2 regions of the Pseudomonas sp. HK3 genome follow, and region 1 is predicted to be linked to the other one. Evidence: riboswitches for the same ligand, from Rfam matches in the RefSeq annotation. Region 1 holds a riboswitch; the other holds the start of a gene.
The links. Region 1 has a riboswitch for thiamine pyrophosphate ahead of ACU6U9_RS17095 (TonB-dependent receptor). Riboswitches for the same ligand answer to the same signal wherever they lie in the genome.

Region 1 (7,700 bases):
AGGTACAAGCTGCTTGATTACATTGGTTTAAGATTGGCCATAGCGACCAATCTTGTAATGCTTCATTAAGGGCTTGTGACTCTATTTTCATATTTATGCGGGCTGTGCTTGGTTGTTGTTTGTTTGTGCTTTGTATATTTTTAGCCATGCAGCATAACCGAAGACTACCATAACCACATATACGGCCATGAGTAGCGCGGTTAAATATAACTCGCGATCTATGTATAAATATATGGCTAAAGCATCAATGACAAACCAGTAAATCCAATTTTCAAGTACTTTTTTTGCAACCATATACGTTGTGACTACTGCACCCCAAGTGGTAAATGAATCTAGGTAGGGCATGACAGCAGTCGTGTTTTCGCTTAATAAGAAGCCACTTATGAGCGTCATGACGAGTACGCCACCAATGGTAAGTGTATGCTGTTTTCCAGTCCATGTGGTAATGGGAAGCTTAGGTGTTAATGAATTTTGCATTGCGGAGTTTTGTGGCTTTTTGTTCCAGATGTACCAGCCGTATATTGCCATAGCTAGGTAATACACATTTAATGCGGACTCCATAACTAGACTGACATCAAAAAACAACCAACTAAAAATAGCCGTACTGCCGAAGGCTGCATACCAGCATAGGCTGTTTTCACGCATGGCTAATACTAAATACGCAACGCCGAGTAATACAGCGATGACTTCCCAGTAGCTCATGGCCTGCGCGGCGGAGATGACACTTTGGATAAACGTATCGGCGAAAGATGTGGGTGCTTGAATATCAGCTTCCATAATTAGACCTTAGTTGTCGCCATGTGGATTAAGTGCAGGGTCTAGATTCGCACCAATAAATTTGCACGCAAAAATCGCTTTACCAAATTGCTCATATGAGCGTTTCATTTCTTTACTTAAAATAGACATGACTAAATCGTATTCGCCAAAAATTTGCGTGCTCATGGTGTTGCCCACCACGCTGATGCCATCGGTGGCATTTAAGCGATCGATGAAATCTTTAATGGCCGGAATGTAATCATCGGCCAATGGATATTTGCTGATCTCAACGGATAGTTCCATGTGGGCTCCAGTTTTGCGTTAATGTAGTAGGGCAGGCATTGCCTGCCGAGGTTTTTGTCGGGCGGTGCCCGACCTACGGTTTGTTAAAAATGCTGAGTGGCTTGAATAGTGATTAAGCGTGGCGCAGCAAGTTGAGTGTAGGTTTTTGCAGCGTAACCGTCTCGTGGGTCATTACCAAAGTAGAACCCTTTAACAGCATAGTCTTCATCCGTTAAATTGTGGCCATGTAAACTTATGCTGCTATTGCCTTTGGTGTAGCTGAGTGCGGCATGCCAAAGTTGATAGCTTTCTGATTTTTGGTCGTGGCTATTAGAAAAGTAATAGGTGTCTTTGTATTCTGTTTCTAATCGCAGTTTTATTGATTCTGTAAAGCTAATATTTAAAGCGGTTGCACCTGATATTTCCGGTGCGTGTGCTTGCGAGCGGCCATCTTTATCAATTGTAATAACGTTGCCGTTGCTATCTTCTGATTTGAAACTGTAATTGTTTAGTTTGGTTTTTAGGTAGCCAAGTGATAATTCCCAAGAGAGAGTCTTATTAATTAACCAGTTACTTTCAATTTCTAAACCATAGTTTTCGCCTTCAGCGGCATTGGCAAAGTAGTCTTTAAACTTAGGCTTTGAGTCTTCGTAATAAAGGAATGACTGTTTAACTTGTTGGTCTTCTCTTTGAATATAAAAGGTTGCAACACGCGTTTGCAGTGAGTCATCTAGCAAGCTTGATTTTAATCCGACCTCTAAACTATTGTTAGTTTCGGTTTTATAGACTTTATCATCTGATGGTATGTTCGTATCACGGTTGACGCCGCCAGCCTTAACGCCTCGAGCCAATTGAATGTAAGTCATTTGATAAGGGGTGATTAAATTCTCAAATGTGAGTCTTCCGCTCCAGAGTGTTTCGCTCTGATCTTCTGTGATTGTATTATTATCTTTGAAATCAAATGTCCATTCTTCTAGTCTTATGCCATAAATTATCCGTGACTGTGCGTTAAAGTTCGTGGTTAGCTCTGAGTAAACAGCAGTGGAGTTGTTGTCAATTGAGCTGTTGTAAGGGTTGTCTAAAAATGTGTAGTTTCTGTTAAGGCTTTCTTCTCTGTCCATGTAATAAAAGCCGACGACCCAGTCTGTTGAGTTGTTAAAAATTTGACCGTCTTGCCCTGATAATAAGCGGATGTCTAAGTGTTGGTTAGTGTAGTCGCGGCTGTATTGATCATAGCCACTATAGCCATCGAAATCAGCGAGGCATGTGTTCAGTATTGTGCATGGGTCAGGCGTGTACGTTGGATCATCATCTAACCATGTATATTGACCAAAAGCCCAGTCATCATCATAAGCGTAAGTGCTTTCGGTATTACTTATGGCCGCTAGAACCTCAAGGTTGAGTGTATTGTTGATTTTTGATTGCCAATTAATAGAAAACGCATTGGTGTTTTGTGAATCTTCACCGGGTTGATCAGAGTAAGTGTTTCGGTTGTTGTCTAAGCTAAATGCATCGTAACCGTTATCAATGTCTGTACTGAACAATGAAACGTTAATATTGTTATCCGGGTTAACTTGCCAAGCTAGTTGGGCACGAGCGATAACTTCATAAATGTTGTTAGTGTCATCTTTGTTTAAATGGATATTTTCCATGTAACCATCAGACTTAACTTGATTAATAGCAAAGCGTGCTTGTACCTTTTCGGATAGCGAGCCAGAAATAGCCCCGCCTAAACCTTGAGTATTATAATTACCAAGCTTACCTTGAACATAACCTTCGGTTTCTTTGGTTGGTTGTTTGCTTTTAATATTAATGGCACCTGCCAGTGCGTTTGCACCGAAGGCTGTACCTTGTGGGCCACGCAAGATTTCCACTTGATCAATGTCAAATAGGGTGGCTGCGCCGCCTAAGCCTGTCATGTCAATGCCATCGATGATTAAGCCAACGGATGGATTGACTGGGTCGATAAACTGGCTGCGCTCACCAATGCCGCGGATCTGAAAGAAACGCGCACGTGATGCACCAGCAGCAAAGTTAACGTTCGGGGCTAAAGATAAAATGCTTTCTAGGTGGTCGGCATTACGATCTTGAATGTCTTCTTCGCCCACAACTGTAATAGATGATGGAATTTGCATTAAATCTAATTGGCGAAAATCAGCGGTGACATTGACGGTGTCTAACTGAGCACTTTGGTCGGCTTGTTTGACGGCATCGGTAATTTGACTGCTAACGTCAGTGGGTTGTGCAGCTAGGACAGAAGCACTCAACGTGCATATGAGTGAGGGTAAAAAAATCGGGGTTTTCATGGGTCTTTTCCAAAATATTGAATAAGTCCCGGTTACTGCGTAGAGGTAATTAGTGGCGTTTGCAATGATGCAAAAAAACGCAAAAGAATGTCCATTCCTACGCCGGTATTAACCGGATCAGGTTCTAGGGGTTCGCAAAAAAGACATCTCAGGCCGAAGCCTCCCCCTGGATAAGGGGGATTCTACGTGATTTGTATATAGGAAAAAAGGACTAGAGCGACTTAGAAACCCTTTAGTGTTCGATCGCCAATGTCTGCGCTTTTTAAGCTGATGGTATTGCTATCGCCATTTTTCTGTTTGGTTTCTAATTTGATGAGTAAGTATTCATAGTCGATAGCAAACCAAATGCGAGTGGATTCTTTCTTGCTGCCTTTATCTAGAATGACTTCAACGGTATCAATCATACCCTGCTTGGTTTTGGTTTGTCCGCGCTTGGCGACTTTGAAGTCGTACTGTTTAAGGCGATTTTTGTACGCCACTGAATATGAGAACTCTGTTTTACCTGCGATTAAATCTAGACGTATTTGCTCCTGATAACTCAGATTGTCTTGTATGCCCAGTTTGAGCTCATAGTCTGCCCACTCTTCGCGCTCTGGTACAAATACTTGCTGTTTTTCCCAGTCAAAGGTTTGTGCTCTGCGCTTTTTTGATAAAAAGCCGGAGGTTTTATAGCGATAGTTATGGGGTTTTACGGTGTTGTTTTCGATACTGTATTGAGACTGTTCATGTAGGTCTGCAATGGAGGAGTATGCTTCGAATGTCAGTTGCCATAATCCGTTTTCGAGCTTGCTTAGTTGGCGACTGGCATCAACGGTAATAGGAAACCAGCCAGCTTTCCATGTGGCTTCATAGTTTGCTTTATAAGGGGAAAATTGTTGAAACGGTTTGTGTGTGTTTGTTGCTTCATTGCCCATGCTGGTTTGACTAATGAGAACAACAAAAAAGGTAACGATGATTTTATACAAAGCATCCTGCCTAAATGAATCGTGAATATGGGCTTGAGTATAAGCGCAGTTGCTGTGTCCGTGCCAGCAACTGGCTAGAAATGTCTGTTCTAATTTGCAATAAGCTGCACGCCAGACTCGGGTAGGGGTTGGTTGTCGAAGTAAGCATCGCCTTTGAGCATTGAGATGCGGCCCTCAACAAACCATTTAACCGCGATAGGATAAATGACGTGTTCTTGTTGCTGTACTCGTGTTTTCAGGCTGCCTTCAGTGTCGTCGTCTAAAACGGGCACCACGGCCTGAATCACATTTGGACCACCGTCTAGGTCTTCGCTGACAAAGTGCACGGTCACGCCGTGTTCTTTATCATTGGCTTCAAGGGCTCGCTTGTGAGTGTGCAAGCCTTTGTACTTAGGTAGCAAAGACGGATGTATATTGATTAGGCGGCCCTTATAGCGGCGTACAAAATCAGAGGTCAAAATGCGCATGAAGCCAGCTAAGACAATAAGATCAGGGCCAAATTGGTCGATCTCATGAATCAGCTTGCCATCAAACTCTTCACGAGTTGAAAAATCAGTGTGATCAACAACGGCGGTTGGGATGCCCATATTCGCTGCGCGATCAAGACCCATAACACCGGGGCGATTACTAATCACCGCTACAATCTCACCATCAATTTCTTTTTTCAGGCAAGCATCTGAGATTGCCTGAAAGTTACTGCCAGAGCCGGAAATTAAAACGACAATACGCGCAGGTTCTGCTTGTTCGGCTTTCACTGTGCTTATTCCTCGTCCACGCCTTTAACGATGACTAGCTCGTCACCTTCGCCTGCTTTTTCAATGCGGCCAACTAGGGTAGCGGTTTCGCCTTCTGCGTTCAGAATATCCATTGTGGCTTGAGCGTCTTTTTCATCAACCACGACAATCATGCCTAGGCCACAGTTAAAGGTAAGATGCATTTCATGCCAGTCGATATTGCCTTTTTCTTGTAACCAGTTGAACACAGCAGGGCGATCCCATGCGGCGCTATCAAGAATACACTTGGTGCCTTCTGGTAATACGCGAGGGATGTTTTCATACATGCCGCCGCCAGTGATGTGGCAGATAGAGTGCGCATCAATGGTTTCTAGCATTTTAAGAATTGGTTTAACGTAGATGCGAGTGGGTGCAAGTAGGGCATCACCCAGTGTTTGGCCGTCTAGGTCTTGGCTTAAGTCTGCACCTGATACTTCGATGACCTTACGGACAAGAGAGTAACCGTTTGAGTGAACGCCTGATGAGCGCAAACCAATAATGACATCGCCTGCTTTTACTTTGCTGCCGTCGATTAGCTCAGCTTTTTCAGCAACACCGACGCAGAAGCCTGCAAGGTCGTAGTCTTCGCCTTCATACATGCCAGGCATTTCAGCTGTCTCGCCACCCACTAATGCACAGCCAGATTGCAAGCAGCCTTCGCCAATGCCGGTAACAACGTTTGTTGCTACGTCTACGTTCAGCTTACCTGTTGCGTAGTAATCTAAGAAGAATAAAGGCTCGGCACCGCATACGATCAAATCGTTTACGCACATTGCCACAAGGTCGATGCCGATGGTGTCATGTTTGCCAAGGTCCATCGCTAAGCGTAACTTGGTGCCAACGCCGTCGGTGCCAGACACTAATACAGGTTCTTTGTATTTGGTCGGCAAGCTACACAGGCCAGCAAAGCCACCGATGCTGCTCATGACTTCAGGGCGACGGGTTTTCTTTACCACGCCTTTAATGTTATTAACAAGTGCGTTGCCAGCGTCAATGTCTACGCCTGCATCTTTATAACTAAGTGACTTGTTTTGCTCGCTCATATTAGGCAGCCCTTTTGTGCGGGAAAGTATCGATGAGTAAAAAAGGTCGCGGATTTTACCATCTAGTAAGCTTTTTATAAATCATACATGTGCTTTAGAAGGCATAATTTACACTTGGGGGCTGCATTTTTTCTCGAATTTGTCAGAATAGCCGCCAATTACAGGAATAAAGACCATCTAATGAAATTTCAACTGTGTTTTGCTGCACTTATTATATGCGCATCTTCTGTCTTGGCTAAGCCGGTATCGGGTTTGTATGACGCACGAGTGCCTGTGCCTGATCAACTATTAATCAGCCGCCAGCATGGTGCAAAGCAGGGCTTAATAGAAGTGCTACAAAAGGTGAGCGGTTTTGCGGTGCCCGCAGAAAATGAAGTCGTGATGAGGGCTTTAGATATAGCCGATCAATATTTGTATCAATATAGTTACGCTGCTGTGCAAAAGAGCGAATGGGATGCCTCTATTCCACCAGGTTCTAGCTGGTTAAAAATGCGGTTTGAAGCGCAATCGATCCAGCGCATTATCAAGCAAGCTAATCTGCCGTTATGGGGAAATAACCGTCCTACTGTTTTACTTTGGCTAATAAAAGAAGAAAGGGGTCGTTCTGTTTTAATTGATGGCGTAGAAGGCAGTGCTTATAAAGCAGTTGAAAATGCCAGTCAGGTGCGCGGTGTACCGGTTGTGTTACCTGTGTATGATCTAGAAGACTCCATTCGTTTACCTCAAGAGAGCTTATGGGGTTTGTTTTCAAGCTCTATTCTGGAGGCGAGCAAGCGATATGATGCTGAGTCTATTCTTGCGGCACGCGTTTATAAAAACAAAAAGGGCAACTGGGTTGGTCAATGGCGCTTCTATTTTAAAGAGCGCGAGTTTAATTATGAATTTGAAACCCAGGAGTTGAGCCAGCAAGTTTTGGCTGGTCTAAGTGCCTCGGGTGAAGTTTTGGCAAATGCGTTTGCTATTAAACCCAACGATGCTCGCAGTGACATACTCGCAATAAAAGTAAGTAATATTAAAAACTTGAAGCACTATGCGGCATTAGTAGATTACCTTGAAGGTTTAACGATTACTAAGCGAGTGTTTGTAGCGGGTGTAAAGGGGAATGATATGGACCTTGAGTTGCGCTTGAGCGGTAGTCTAGGGCAATTTAAGCAGGTTCTTACGCTAGACAGTAAGCTTATTGAGGCCAGCGAGCCTACTGAGAAAAGTTCAGAACAAGGTTTAGATCCGTTAATAGATAAAAAGATTCATTTTAACTGGCAACCGTAGGCTAAATGAAACGCACCATACTAAGATACTTGCCCAACATTATTACTGGTTTAAGGTTGCTGGCTGTGCTGCCTGTGGCTCTCTTACTTTGGTTTGGTGAGTACGAATGCGCGCTGATTGTCTTTGCGTTTGCGGGTGTATCGGATGGTGTGGATGGTTACTTAGCCCGACGCTTTGACTGGAAGAGCCACTGGGGTGCCATTATGGACCCTTTAGCCGATAAACTTTTATTGGTCACAACCGCTGCAGTATTAACGATCAAAGGACTATTGCCTCTTTGGTTGTTTGTGCTGGTTATGGGGCGCG
Region 2 (7,700 bases), on a different contig from region 1:
CCTTTTAATAGTACTGCACAGTTTGTGTGTGTGTTTAACGCCTTCGCCAATGTTAATGCGTTATTGGTTTGAGTGAATGTTTTATCAAATATGGGCATTAAAACCTGTGCTTCATCCGTATTAGGGGTTAGGACGTGCACATGGGGGATTAAAAATCTTAACGCCGCTAAACGAGTGTCACTGTATCGATTCTTATCACTGCTGGCACCCAGAACGGGGTCTAGCACAATTATTTTATTGGCAAATATCGGGTGCTCAACCAATGCTTTGGCTTGTTCAGTATCACTGATTAAACCGATTTTAATCACGCTAAATATATCTTGTTGGTAAAGCGCATCTAGCTGGTTAACAAATACGGTTAAATCAACTGGGTTTAAACTCAAAAATTGAGTTTGATTTTGCGCCGTATTCGCGGTGATACAGCTAGCACAATGCACACCTAATGACGCCAGAGCACGCTGATCCATTGCGATACCTGCCATGCCGAGAGGATCATGGGCCGATACCGATAATACCGCTGATTTTTTTTCGACTTCAGGCATGTTAATTTTCTTAATTTTTTAATTTTCATTATGCCAAAATGGCATGCCCACTACGGGTGTGCTGGCAACCGCTTTTTGTTGTTCTTGCATACAGCCTGCCTTGTAAGCTAAGCGCCCAGACTCGACTGCTAGCTTAAAGGCTTTAGCCATGTGCACACTGTCTTGTGCTTTTGCGATAGCACTATTTAATAGCACGCCATCAAATCCCATTTCCATGGCTTGTGCCGCATGACTGGGCTTACCCAAACCTGCATCGATGATCATAGGCACATGTGGAAAACGATTACGCAGCAAGGTTAACGCATAAGGATTCATTAACCCTTTGCCTGTACCAATGGGCGCCCCCCATGGCATTAAAATATTACAGCCAACTTCTAAGAGTTTTTCACATAGAATCAAATCATCAGTACAATATGGGAAGACTTCAAAGCCTTGATTTATTAATTCTTGTGCGGCTTCGACTAATTGAAATGGGTCTGGTTGTAACGTGTAGTCATCACCAATAACTTCTAGTTTTACCCAGTTTGTTTTGAATAATTCGCGGGCCATTTGTGCCGTGACAATGGCCTCTTTAGCACTAAAACAGCCTGCGGTATTGGGTAATAAAAACCGATTATCTTGTGTGAAGTCTTGCAAGAATTGCCAAAATACAGGGTTATCTTGCGCTTCGTTTGTGGCCAGTTGTCTGCGCAATGATACTGTCATGATTTGCGAGGCCGACTCAATAATACTGGCCTGCATAATACTAGGAGAGTCATACATAGCTGTGCCGATTAATAACCGACTATCAAGAGTTTTACCCCCAATATTAAATGCGTCAGTTTGTGCCGAAACATCATCGAGTGTGTTCATTTAACCACCTACCACTGCGGTTAATAATTCAATGTCATCGCTGTCTTGTAAGCAATATGAATCATATTCTTGTCTTGGCACAAGTTGCTGGTTCACCGCCACCACACTACGAGCGATCGTAACTTCCCAATCATCAAATTGATTTTGTAAGAACGTCAGCAAGCTCATGGATTCATTCAATTCAATCAGCTCACCGTTGTAACGAATGCTCATAACGAAATCCTCACTTAGCCATTGACCATTGTTGTAATTTTTTCTTAAATAAATCAGCTGAAAATGCTTGCTCAATTATCGCAGGGGTTAATAAATATCCGTGGCGATATAAGCCATTAATACGGGTTAAACCAACTTGCACATCGACAATGGGCTGGTGATCCAAACTGGTTGGGCGAACACCCGTGCTCATGCTAATAATACGCGCTTCAGCAAACCCTTTATGCACACTGTACGCCGCTGACAATAACTCCAATGCCGAACGCACGCTGATTGGGCCGTCATCAGCGCTTTCTATTTCGGTGGCACCGATTATAAAGTGATGGTTTTCACGGGGCACGATATACAGTTTGTATTTTGGGTGCATCAAGCGAATCATGTGCTGCAAGTTCACTTCAGGCGCATGCAATAAAATACGCTCACCACGCACCCCATACAAATTGACTTGGTCTTTTGCGGCTAAGCCTCTGCAATCAAACACCCAATCAAAATATTCACCGTTCACTTCATTGCATGCAATTGTGTGTACATGGGAATGATTAAATTCGCCTTGTGCACGAATCACCGAATGCAGTGCCGTTAATGCTTGATGACTATCAACTTGCGCTTCTTGTTTTAAATGCAAGGCATTATGAAAGTGCTTTAGCTCTGGTTCAATGGAGCTTGGTATCACCGATGAAACGCATGCATCAAAGTCATCTAACTTACGCTTTAGCGTGCTATGAAATTGCGTAAAACTGCCCGCATCTTGAGTATGGGCTAATACCAGCGTGCCACTATCACGGTAAAAAACCGAATGATTTAATTGTGCAAGTTCCTCTATGATACTTGGCCACAAGGTTAAACTGCGCAAACCCAATTTATATACATTGGTGTTCGCGCTTTCTAACTCGGCCATGGGTGCCAGCATACCCGCTGCGGTATATGAGCAAGATTCCTTTTGAGTGTCTTGCTCATATACCGTTACGTTTAAATTGCGTTTAATGCATTCATACGCAAGCATACTGCCGCAAATACCTGCACCCACTATCGCGATATTCATGCAGGCGTTTCACTGAGTTTTTCAGCTGTGGCTGGTACGTACACTTCACTGCCTAACGCTTTGAACTCTGCGCTTTTATCTTGCATGGCTTTGACGATTTCATCTTTTGAATAATCACGCACTTCTTGGGAGATTTTCATCGAACAGAATTTCGGGCCACACATAGAACAAAAGTGCGCCACTTTTGCGCTGTCTTTTGGCAGGGTTTCATCGTGATAAGCACGAGCCGTGTCTGGGTCTAGGCCAAGATTAAATTGATCTTCCCAACGGAATTCAAAACGCGCTTTTGACATCATGTCATCGCGATAACGAGCACCGGGATGCCCTTTAGCAATGTCGGCTGCGTGGGCTGCAAGCTTGTAAGTGATGATGCCTACTTTTACATCGTCACGATTGGGTAAACCCAAATGCTCTTTTGGTGTCACATAGCACAACATGGCACAACCAAACCAACCGATCATGGCGGCACCAATGCCTGACGTAATGTGATCATAACCTGGTGCAATATCGGTGGTTAACGGCCCTAATGTATAAAACGGGGCTTCGTCACAGCATGCTAACTGTTTATCCATATTGGCTTGAACCATATGCATCGGTACATGGCCTGGGCCTTCGATCATGACTTGCACATCATGTTTCCAGGCGACTTGTGTTAACTCACCTAACGTTTCTAGCTCTGCAAATTGTGCCGCATCGTTGGCGTCGGCTTGTGAACCTGGGCGTAAGCCATCCCCTAACGAGAAGCTAACGTCATAGGTTTTCATGATTTCGCAAATGTCTTCAAAGTGCGTGTATAAAAAACTTTCTTCATGATGTGCAATACACCACTTGGCCATGATAGAGCCACCGCGACTTACAATACCCGTTACGCGGTCTACGGTTAACGGTACGTGTGCTAAACGAATACCTGCGTGAATGGTAAAATAATCCACTCCTTGCTCCGCTTGTTCGATTAACGTGTCGCGGAAAACTTCCCATGTTAAATCTTCAGCTACGCCATTTACTTTTTCTAACGCTTGATACAAGGGCACTGTGCCAATGGGCACAGGTGAGTTACGAATAATATAATCACGGGTACTGTGAATATGCTTACCCGTTGATAAATCCATAACCGTATCGCCACCCCAACGGGTTGACCAAACCAGCTTTTCAACTTCTTCTTCGATGGAACTGGTTAACGCGCTGTTACCAATATTGGCGTTCACTTTTACTAAAAAGTTACGGCCAATAATCATGGGCTCTAATTCTGGGTGATTGATGTTGGCCGGAATAATCGCGCGGCCACGGGCGATTTCGTCACGCACAAATTCGCCGGTAATGGTTTGCGGAATACTCGCCCCCATGTGATTGCCTTTTAGACGGGCTTCACGTTCGGGGGTGGTGAATTCGTTTTCTAGCGCCTCACGCAGTTGGTTTTCACGCATGGCCACGTATTCCATTTCTGGGGTAACAATGCCTTTGCGGGCGTAATGCAATTGGCTAACATTTTTGCCTGCTTTTGCACGACGTGGTTGACGTTGCAGGTGCGGATTATAAAATTGAAACGCCTTGGTTTCGTCATCAATACCGTTGTCTTCTGGTTGGGTGTCGCGGCCGTCGTACACGTCGGTATCGTCACGATTTAAAATCCACTTTGCTCGTACTTCTGAGGTAATGCCTTTGTGCACATCTACTTCTGCGTTGACATCAGTATAAGGGCCAGAGGTGTCGTACACATTAATGTGTGTGCCATCGGTTAGGTTAATCTTGCGCATCGGCACGCGCACATCAGGATGATTAGGGCTTTGAATGTATATCTTTTCGCTACCGGGTAACGGTTCACGGGTAATAAGATGAGGGTTAACGTCAGCAAGTTGCGCTGTTTGAATTGTATTTTTATTTTCTGAATTTTGCATAGTGGGTCCTTATTATGAATAAAGTCACCACTAACAAAGACGTGCGGGAAATCGACTCACCCTACTATTAGGTATATACGCCGATAGATGCAAAACATCACTCATAACCCAATGACAGATGGTTATAAATACAATACGGATGCTTCGCGCTCATTCCTACGCCGATGCTAGTCGGATCAGGTTCAACGGGTAAAGTCTCAGCCACTTTTAACAAGCAGCACCCCGTGAGCAGACTGCCATTCTAAGGCAAGTCATTACGAGTTCCAACCACAGATGACCAAATATATCCCTTATGTGTCCGTAAATGCCCTTTTAAAGCCATGCCTCAAAGGTATATTGGTTAAAAAATAATAAGAGCGTGTCATGCCCAATTTCATTGATGTCATCATTCAAGATTACTCAGGCGTCTTTTATGACCCTTGGTTTTGGCTGTTTCCTGCCGCCACGCTCGCCATTAGTTTTATTGCGTTTATGACCTTTGCTCTGCCTTGGACTTGGCTTGCCTACATAGAGCCTAACTGGCTAAAGCCTTATCGTATTCAAGCCAATGCCATTGATGTAAAAGGCACATTTTGGCCATCGATTTATCACAGCGTTAAAAATACAGCGGTCGTTTTTGTGATGCTGGTTGTGCTGTGGCCTTTAATAAAACGCACAGGCATTCATGTGGGTGACATGCCAAGCGTGTACATCATTGTTATTCAGGTATTATTTTTTATCTTGTTAGATGACTTCTTATATTACTGGATGCATCGCTTTTTTCATGAAAATAAATTTTTTATGCGTCATGTTCATAGCGTGCATCATAAGATAAAAAATACCTGCGCCATTAATGGCAATTACATGCACTGGTTTGAGTTCGCCTGTACATCGGGTTTGATACTCATTGGCCCCATACTGTTAAGCAGCCATTTATATGTCATTTGGATTTGGGTCATCATCCGCCAATTTGAAGCGGCCGATGGCCACATTGGCTATGATATCCCTTGGAACCCTGCTCGGTTATTTTTGATTTACCACGGGCCTGTCTACCATGATTTTCATCATGCTAAATTTAAAGGTAATTATGCGGGATTTTTAAATTATTTAGATGGTTACTTGGGTAATACTTACGTTAAAGCGTATTTAGAATATAAGGCAAAACGTAAGGCCGGACTAACCCCACAAGAAATTAGAACCCCATCAAAATAGATAGGAACCAAGTGCATTTAAATTGCTCTAATGGGCTATACACTGTGTAGAGTGAGGCCCATTATGCGTAATATTTTCATCCTAACCTGCGTAGCGGCCATAAGCTTTTTTTCGTTTAAAGCAATACTCGGCAACGCCGTATACGCCATAGAGCCGACGCCACTACCTGAGTTCACGCAAACACAGCCTCAAAATTGGTTAAAATCAAAGCCATTAAAAAAATCTGACCTAAAAGGCAAAGTGGTGCTAATGGATATTTGGACCTTTTCCTGCTGGAACTGCTATCGTAGTTTTCCTTGGCTAAACAGCCTAGCGACATCATTCAAGCAGGACGATTTTCAAGTGATTGGTATTCATAGCCCTGAATTTGATCATGAGAAAAAACCACAAGCTGTGCTAAAAAAGATGGACGAGTTTAAGCTCGAACACCCAGTCATGATTGACAATGATTTTACCTACTGGCGAGCATTGAATAACCAATATTGGCCAACATTTTATTTAATTGATAAAACAGGCTCGATTCGTTATCGCTTTATTGGTGAAACCCATGCCGATACCGCAAAAGCGAAAAAAATAGAACAAGCTATTGCGCTTTTGTTAGCCGAATAAATAACATTCATTTTATTAACGCTGTCAGAAAGTGCCATAGACATGGCCTTTCGCTTGTTTTATGGTCAATGCAATACTAATAACAATAAAGAGCAAATATGGCCTCTCATCATTTTGATATTCTCATTATTGGCGCTGGCTTATCTGGCATTGGCATGGCGTGCCACCTTAAAAAACTGTGCCCGAATAAATCGTTTGCTATTTTAGAGCGCCGCCAAGCAATTGGAGGCACATGGGATTTATTCCGTTACCCTGGTATCCGCTCAGACAGTGACATGGCCAGCTTTGGTTATGACTTTCGCCCTTGGGATGGTTTAAGTGTATTGGCTGATGGTACATCAATTCGTAAATACATTAATCAAACCGCACAAGCATTTGAAGTGGAAGGCAAGGTACATTTTTCATTAAAAATTGTTCACGCCAACTGGGACAGCCATCAACAACACTGGCGCGTTGAGGCGCTAAACGAACGTACACAAGAGCGTACACATTACACCTGCAATTTTTTAATCCCCTGTACTGGCTATTACAATTATGACCAAGGCTACCAACCAGTATTTAAAAACCAAGACGCTTTTAAGGGCGTATTTGTTCATCCGCAAAAATGGCCTGACAACTTAGACTATACGGATAAAAAAGTGGTGGTCATTGGCAGTGGTGCCACTGCCGTAACCATTGTGCCCGCCATGAGTGACCAAGCAGAACATGTCACCATGTTACAGCGTTCCCCTTCATATATTTTTTCTGTACCGTCTATTGATTCAGTATCAAATATCTTAAATAAGATATTACCTAAACGCTGGGTCTTTTCGATGGCCCGTACTCGTAATATTTTGTTACAACGCACGCTATATAAACTCGCTAAACGCTGGCCTAATGTTGTAAAAAAAATATTATTACGATCGGTAAAAGGGAACCTAACAACGGGTTTTGATATGAGTCACTTTACACCTCATTATCAACCATGGGACCAACGCCTTTGCGCAATACCTGATGGGGATTTATTTACCGCTATTAATTCAGGTAAAGCCAGCATAACAACCGATACCATCGAAGAATTTACAGCAACAGGTATTCAGCTTGCGTCAGGTAAACACATTGATGCCGATATTATCATCAGTGCAACGGGCTTAAACTTGCAGGTATTAGGTGGTATGTCGTTAAGTCTTGATAATAAGCCGTTAGATTTAAGTCACCATATGACTTATAAAGGCGTGTTGGCCGAAAATATACCCAACATCGCTTGGATCTTTGGTTACATCAATGCGCCATGGACCTTAAAAGCGGATTTGTCTGCTCGTTATTTATGTCGTTTATTTAATTATATGGATAAACATCATCATCATGTTGCCAAAC

Region 2: another riboswitch for thiamine pyrophosphate. It lies ahead of thiC (phosphomethylpyrimidine synthase ThiC); the one in region 1 lies ahead of ACU6U9_RS17095 (TonB-dependent receptor).

Annotation. Positions count from the first base shown of each region.
Region 1 covers NZ_JBREXD010000003.1:368,478-376,177, reverse strand. The annotation lists gene ACU6U9_RS17110 (phosphotransferase) at 1-148, opposite strand, end outside; gene pnuC (nicotinamide riboside transporter PnuC) at 94-777, opposite strand; gene ACU6U9_RS17100 (hypothetical protein) at 787-1,059, opposite strand; gene ACU6U9_RS17095 (TonB-dependent receptor) at 1,143-3,344, opposite strand; TPP riboswitch at 3,422-3,521, opposite strand; gene ACU6U9_RS17090 (DUF3108 domain-containing protein) at 3,566-4,309, opposite strand; gene purN (phosphoribosylglycinamide formyltransferase) at 4,399-5,064, opposite strand; gene purM (phosphoribosylformylglycinamidine cyclo-ligase) at 5,070-6,125, opposite strand; gene ACU6U9_RS17075 (DUF2066 domain-containing protein) at 6,306-7,394, shown strand; gene ACU6U9_RS17070 (CDP-alcohol phosphatidyltransferase family protein) at 7,400-7,700, shown strand, end outside.
Region 2 covers NZ_JBREXD010000002.1:272,182-279,881, forward strand. The annotation lists gene thiE (thiamine phosphate synthase) at 1-542, opposite strand, end outside; gene ACU6U9_RS12205 (thiazole synthase) at 561-1,394, opposite strand; gene thiS (sulfur carrier protein ThiS) at 1,395-1,607, opposite strand; gene ACU6U9_RS12215 (FAD-dependent oxidoreductase) at 1,618-2,649, opposite strand; gene thiC (phosphomethylpyrimidine synthase ThiC) at 2,646-4,544, opposite strand; TPP riboswitch at 4,681-4,779, opposite strand; gene ACU6U9_RS12225 (sterol desaturase family protein) at 4,908-5,735, shown strand; gene ACU6U9_RS12230 (redoxin family protein) at 5,799-6,344, shown strand; gene ACU6U9_RS12235 (flavin-containing monooxygenase) at 6,443-7,700, shown strand, end outside.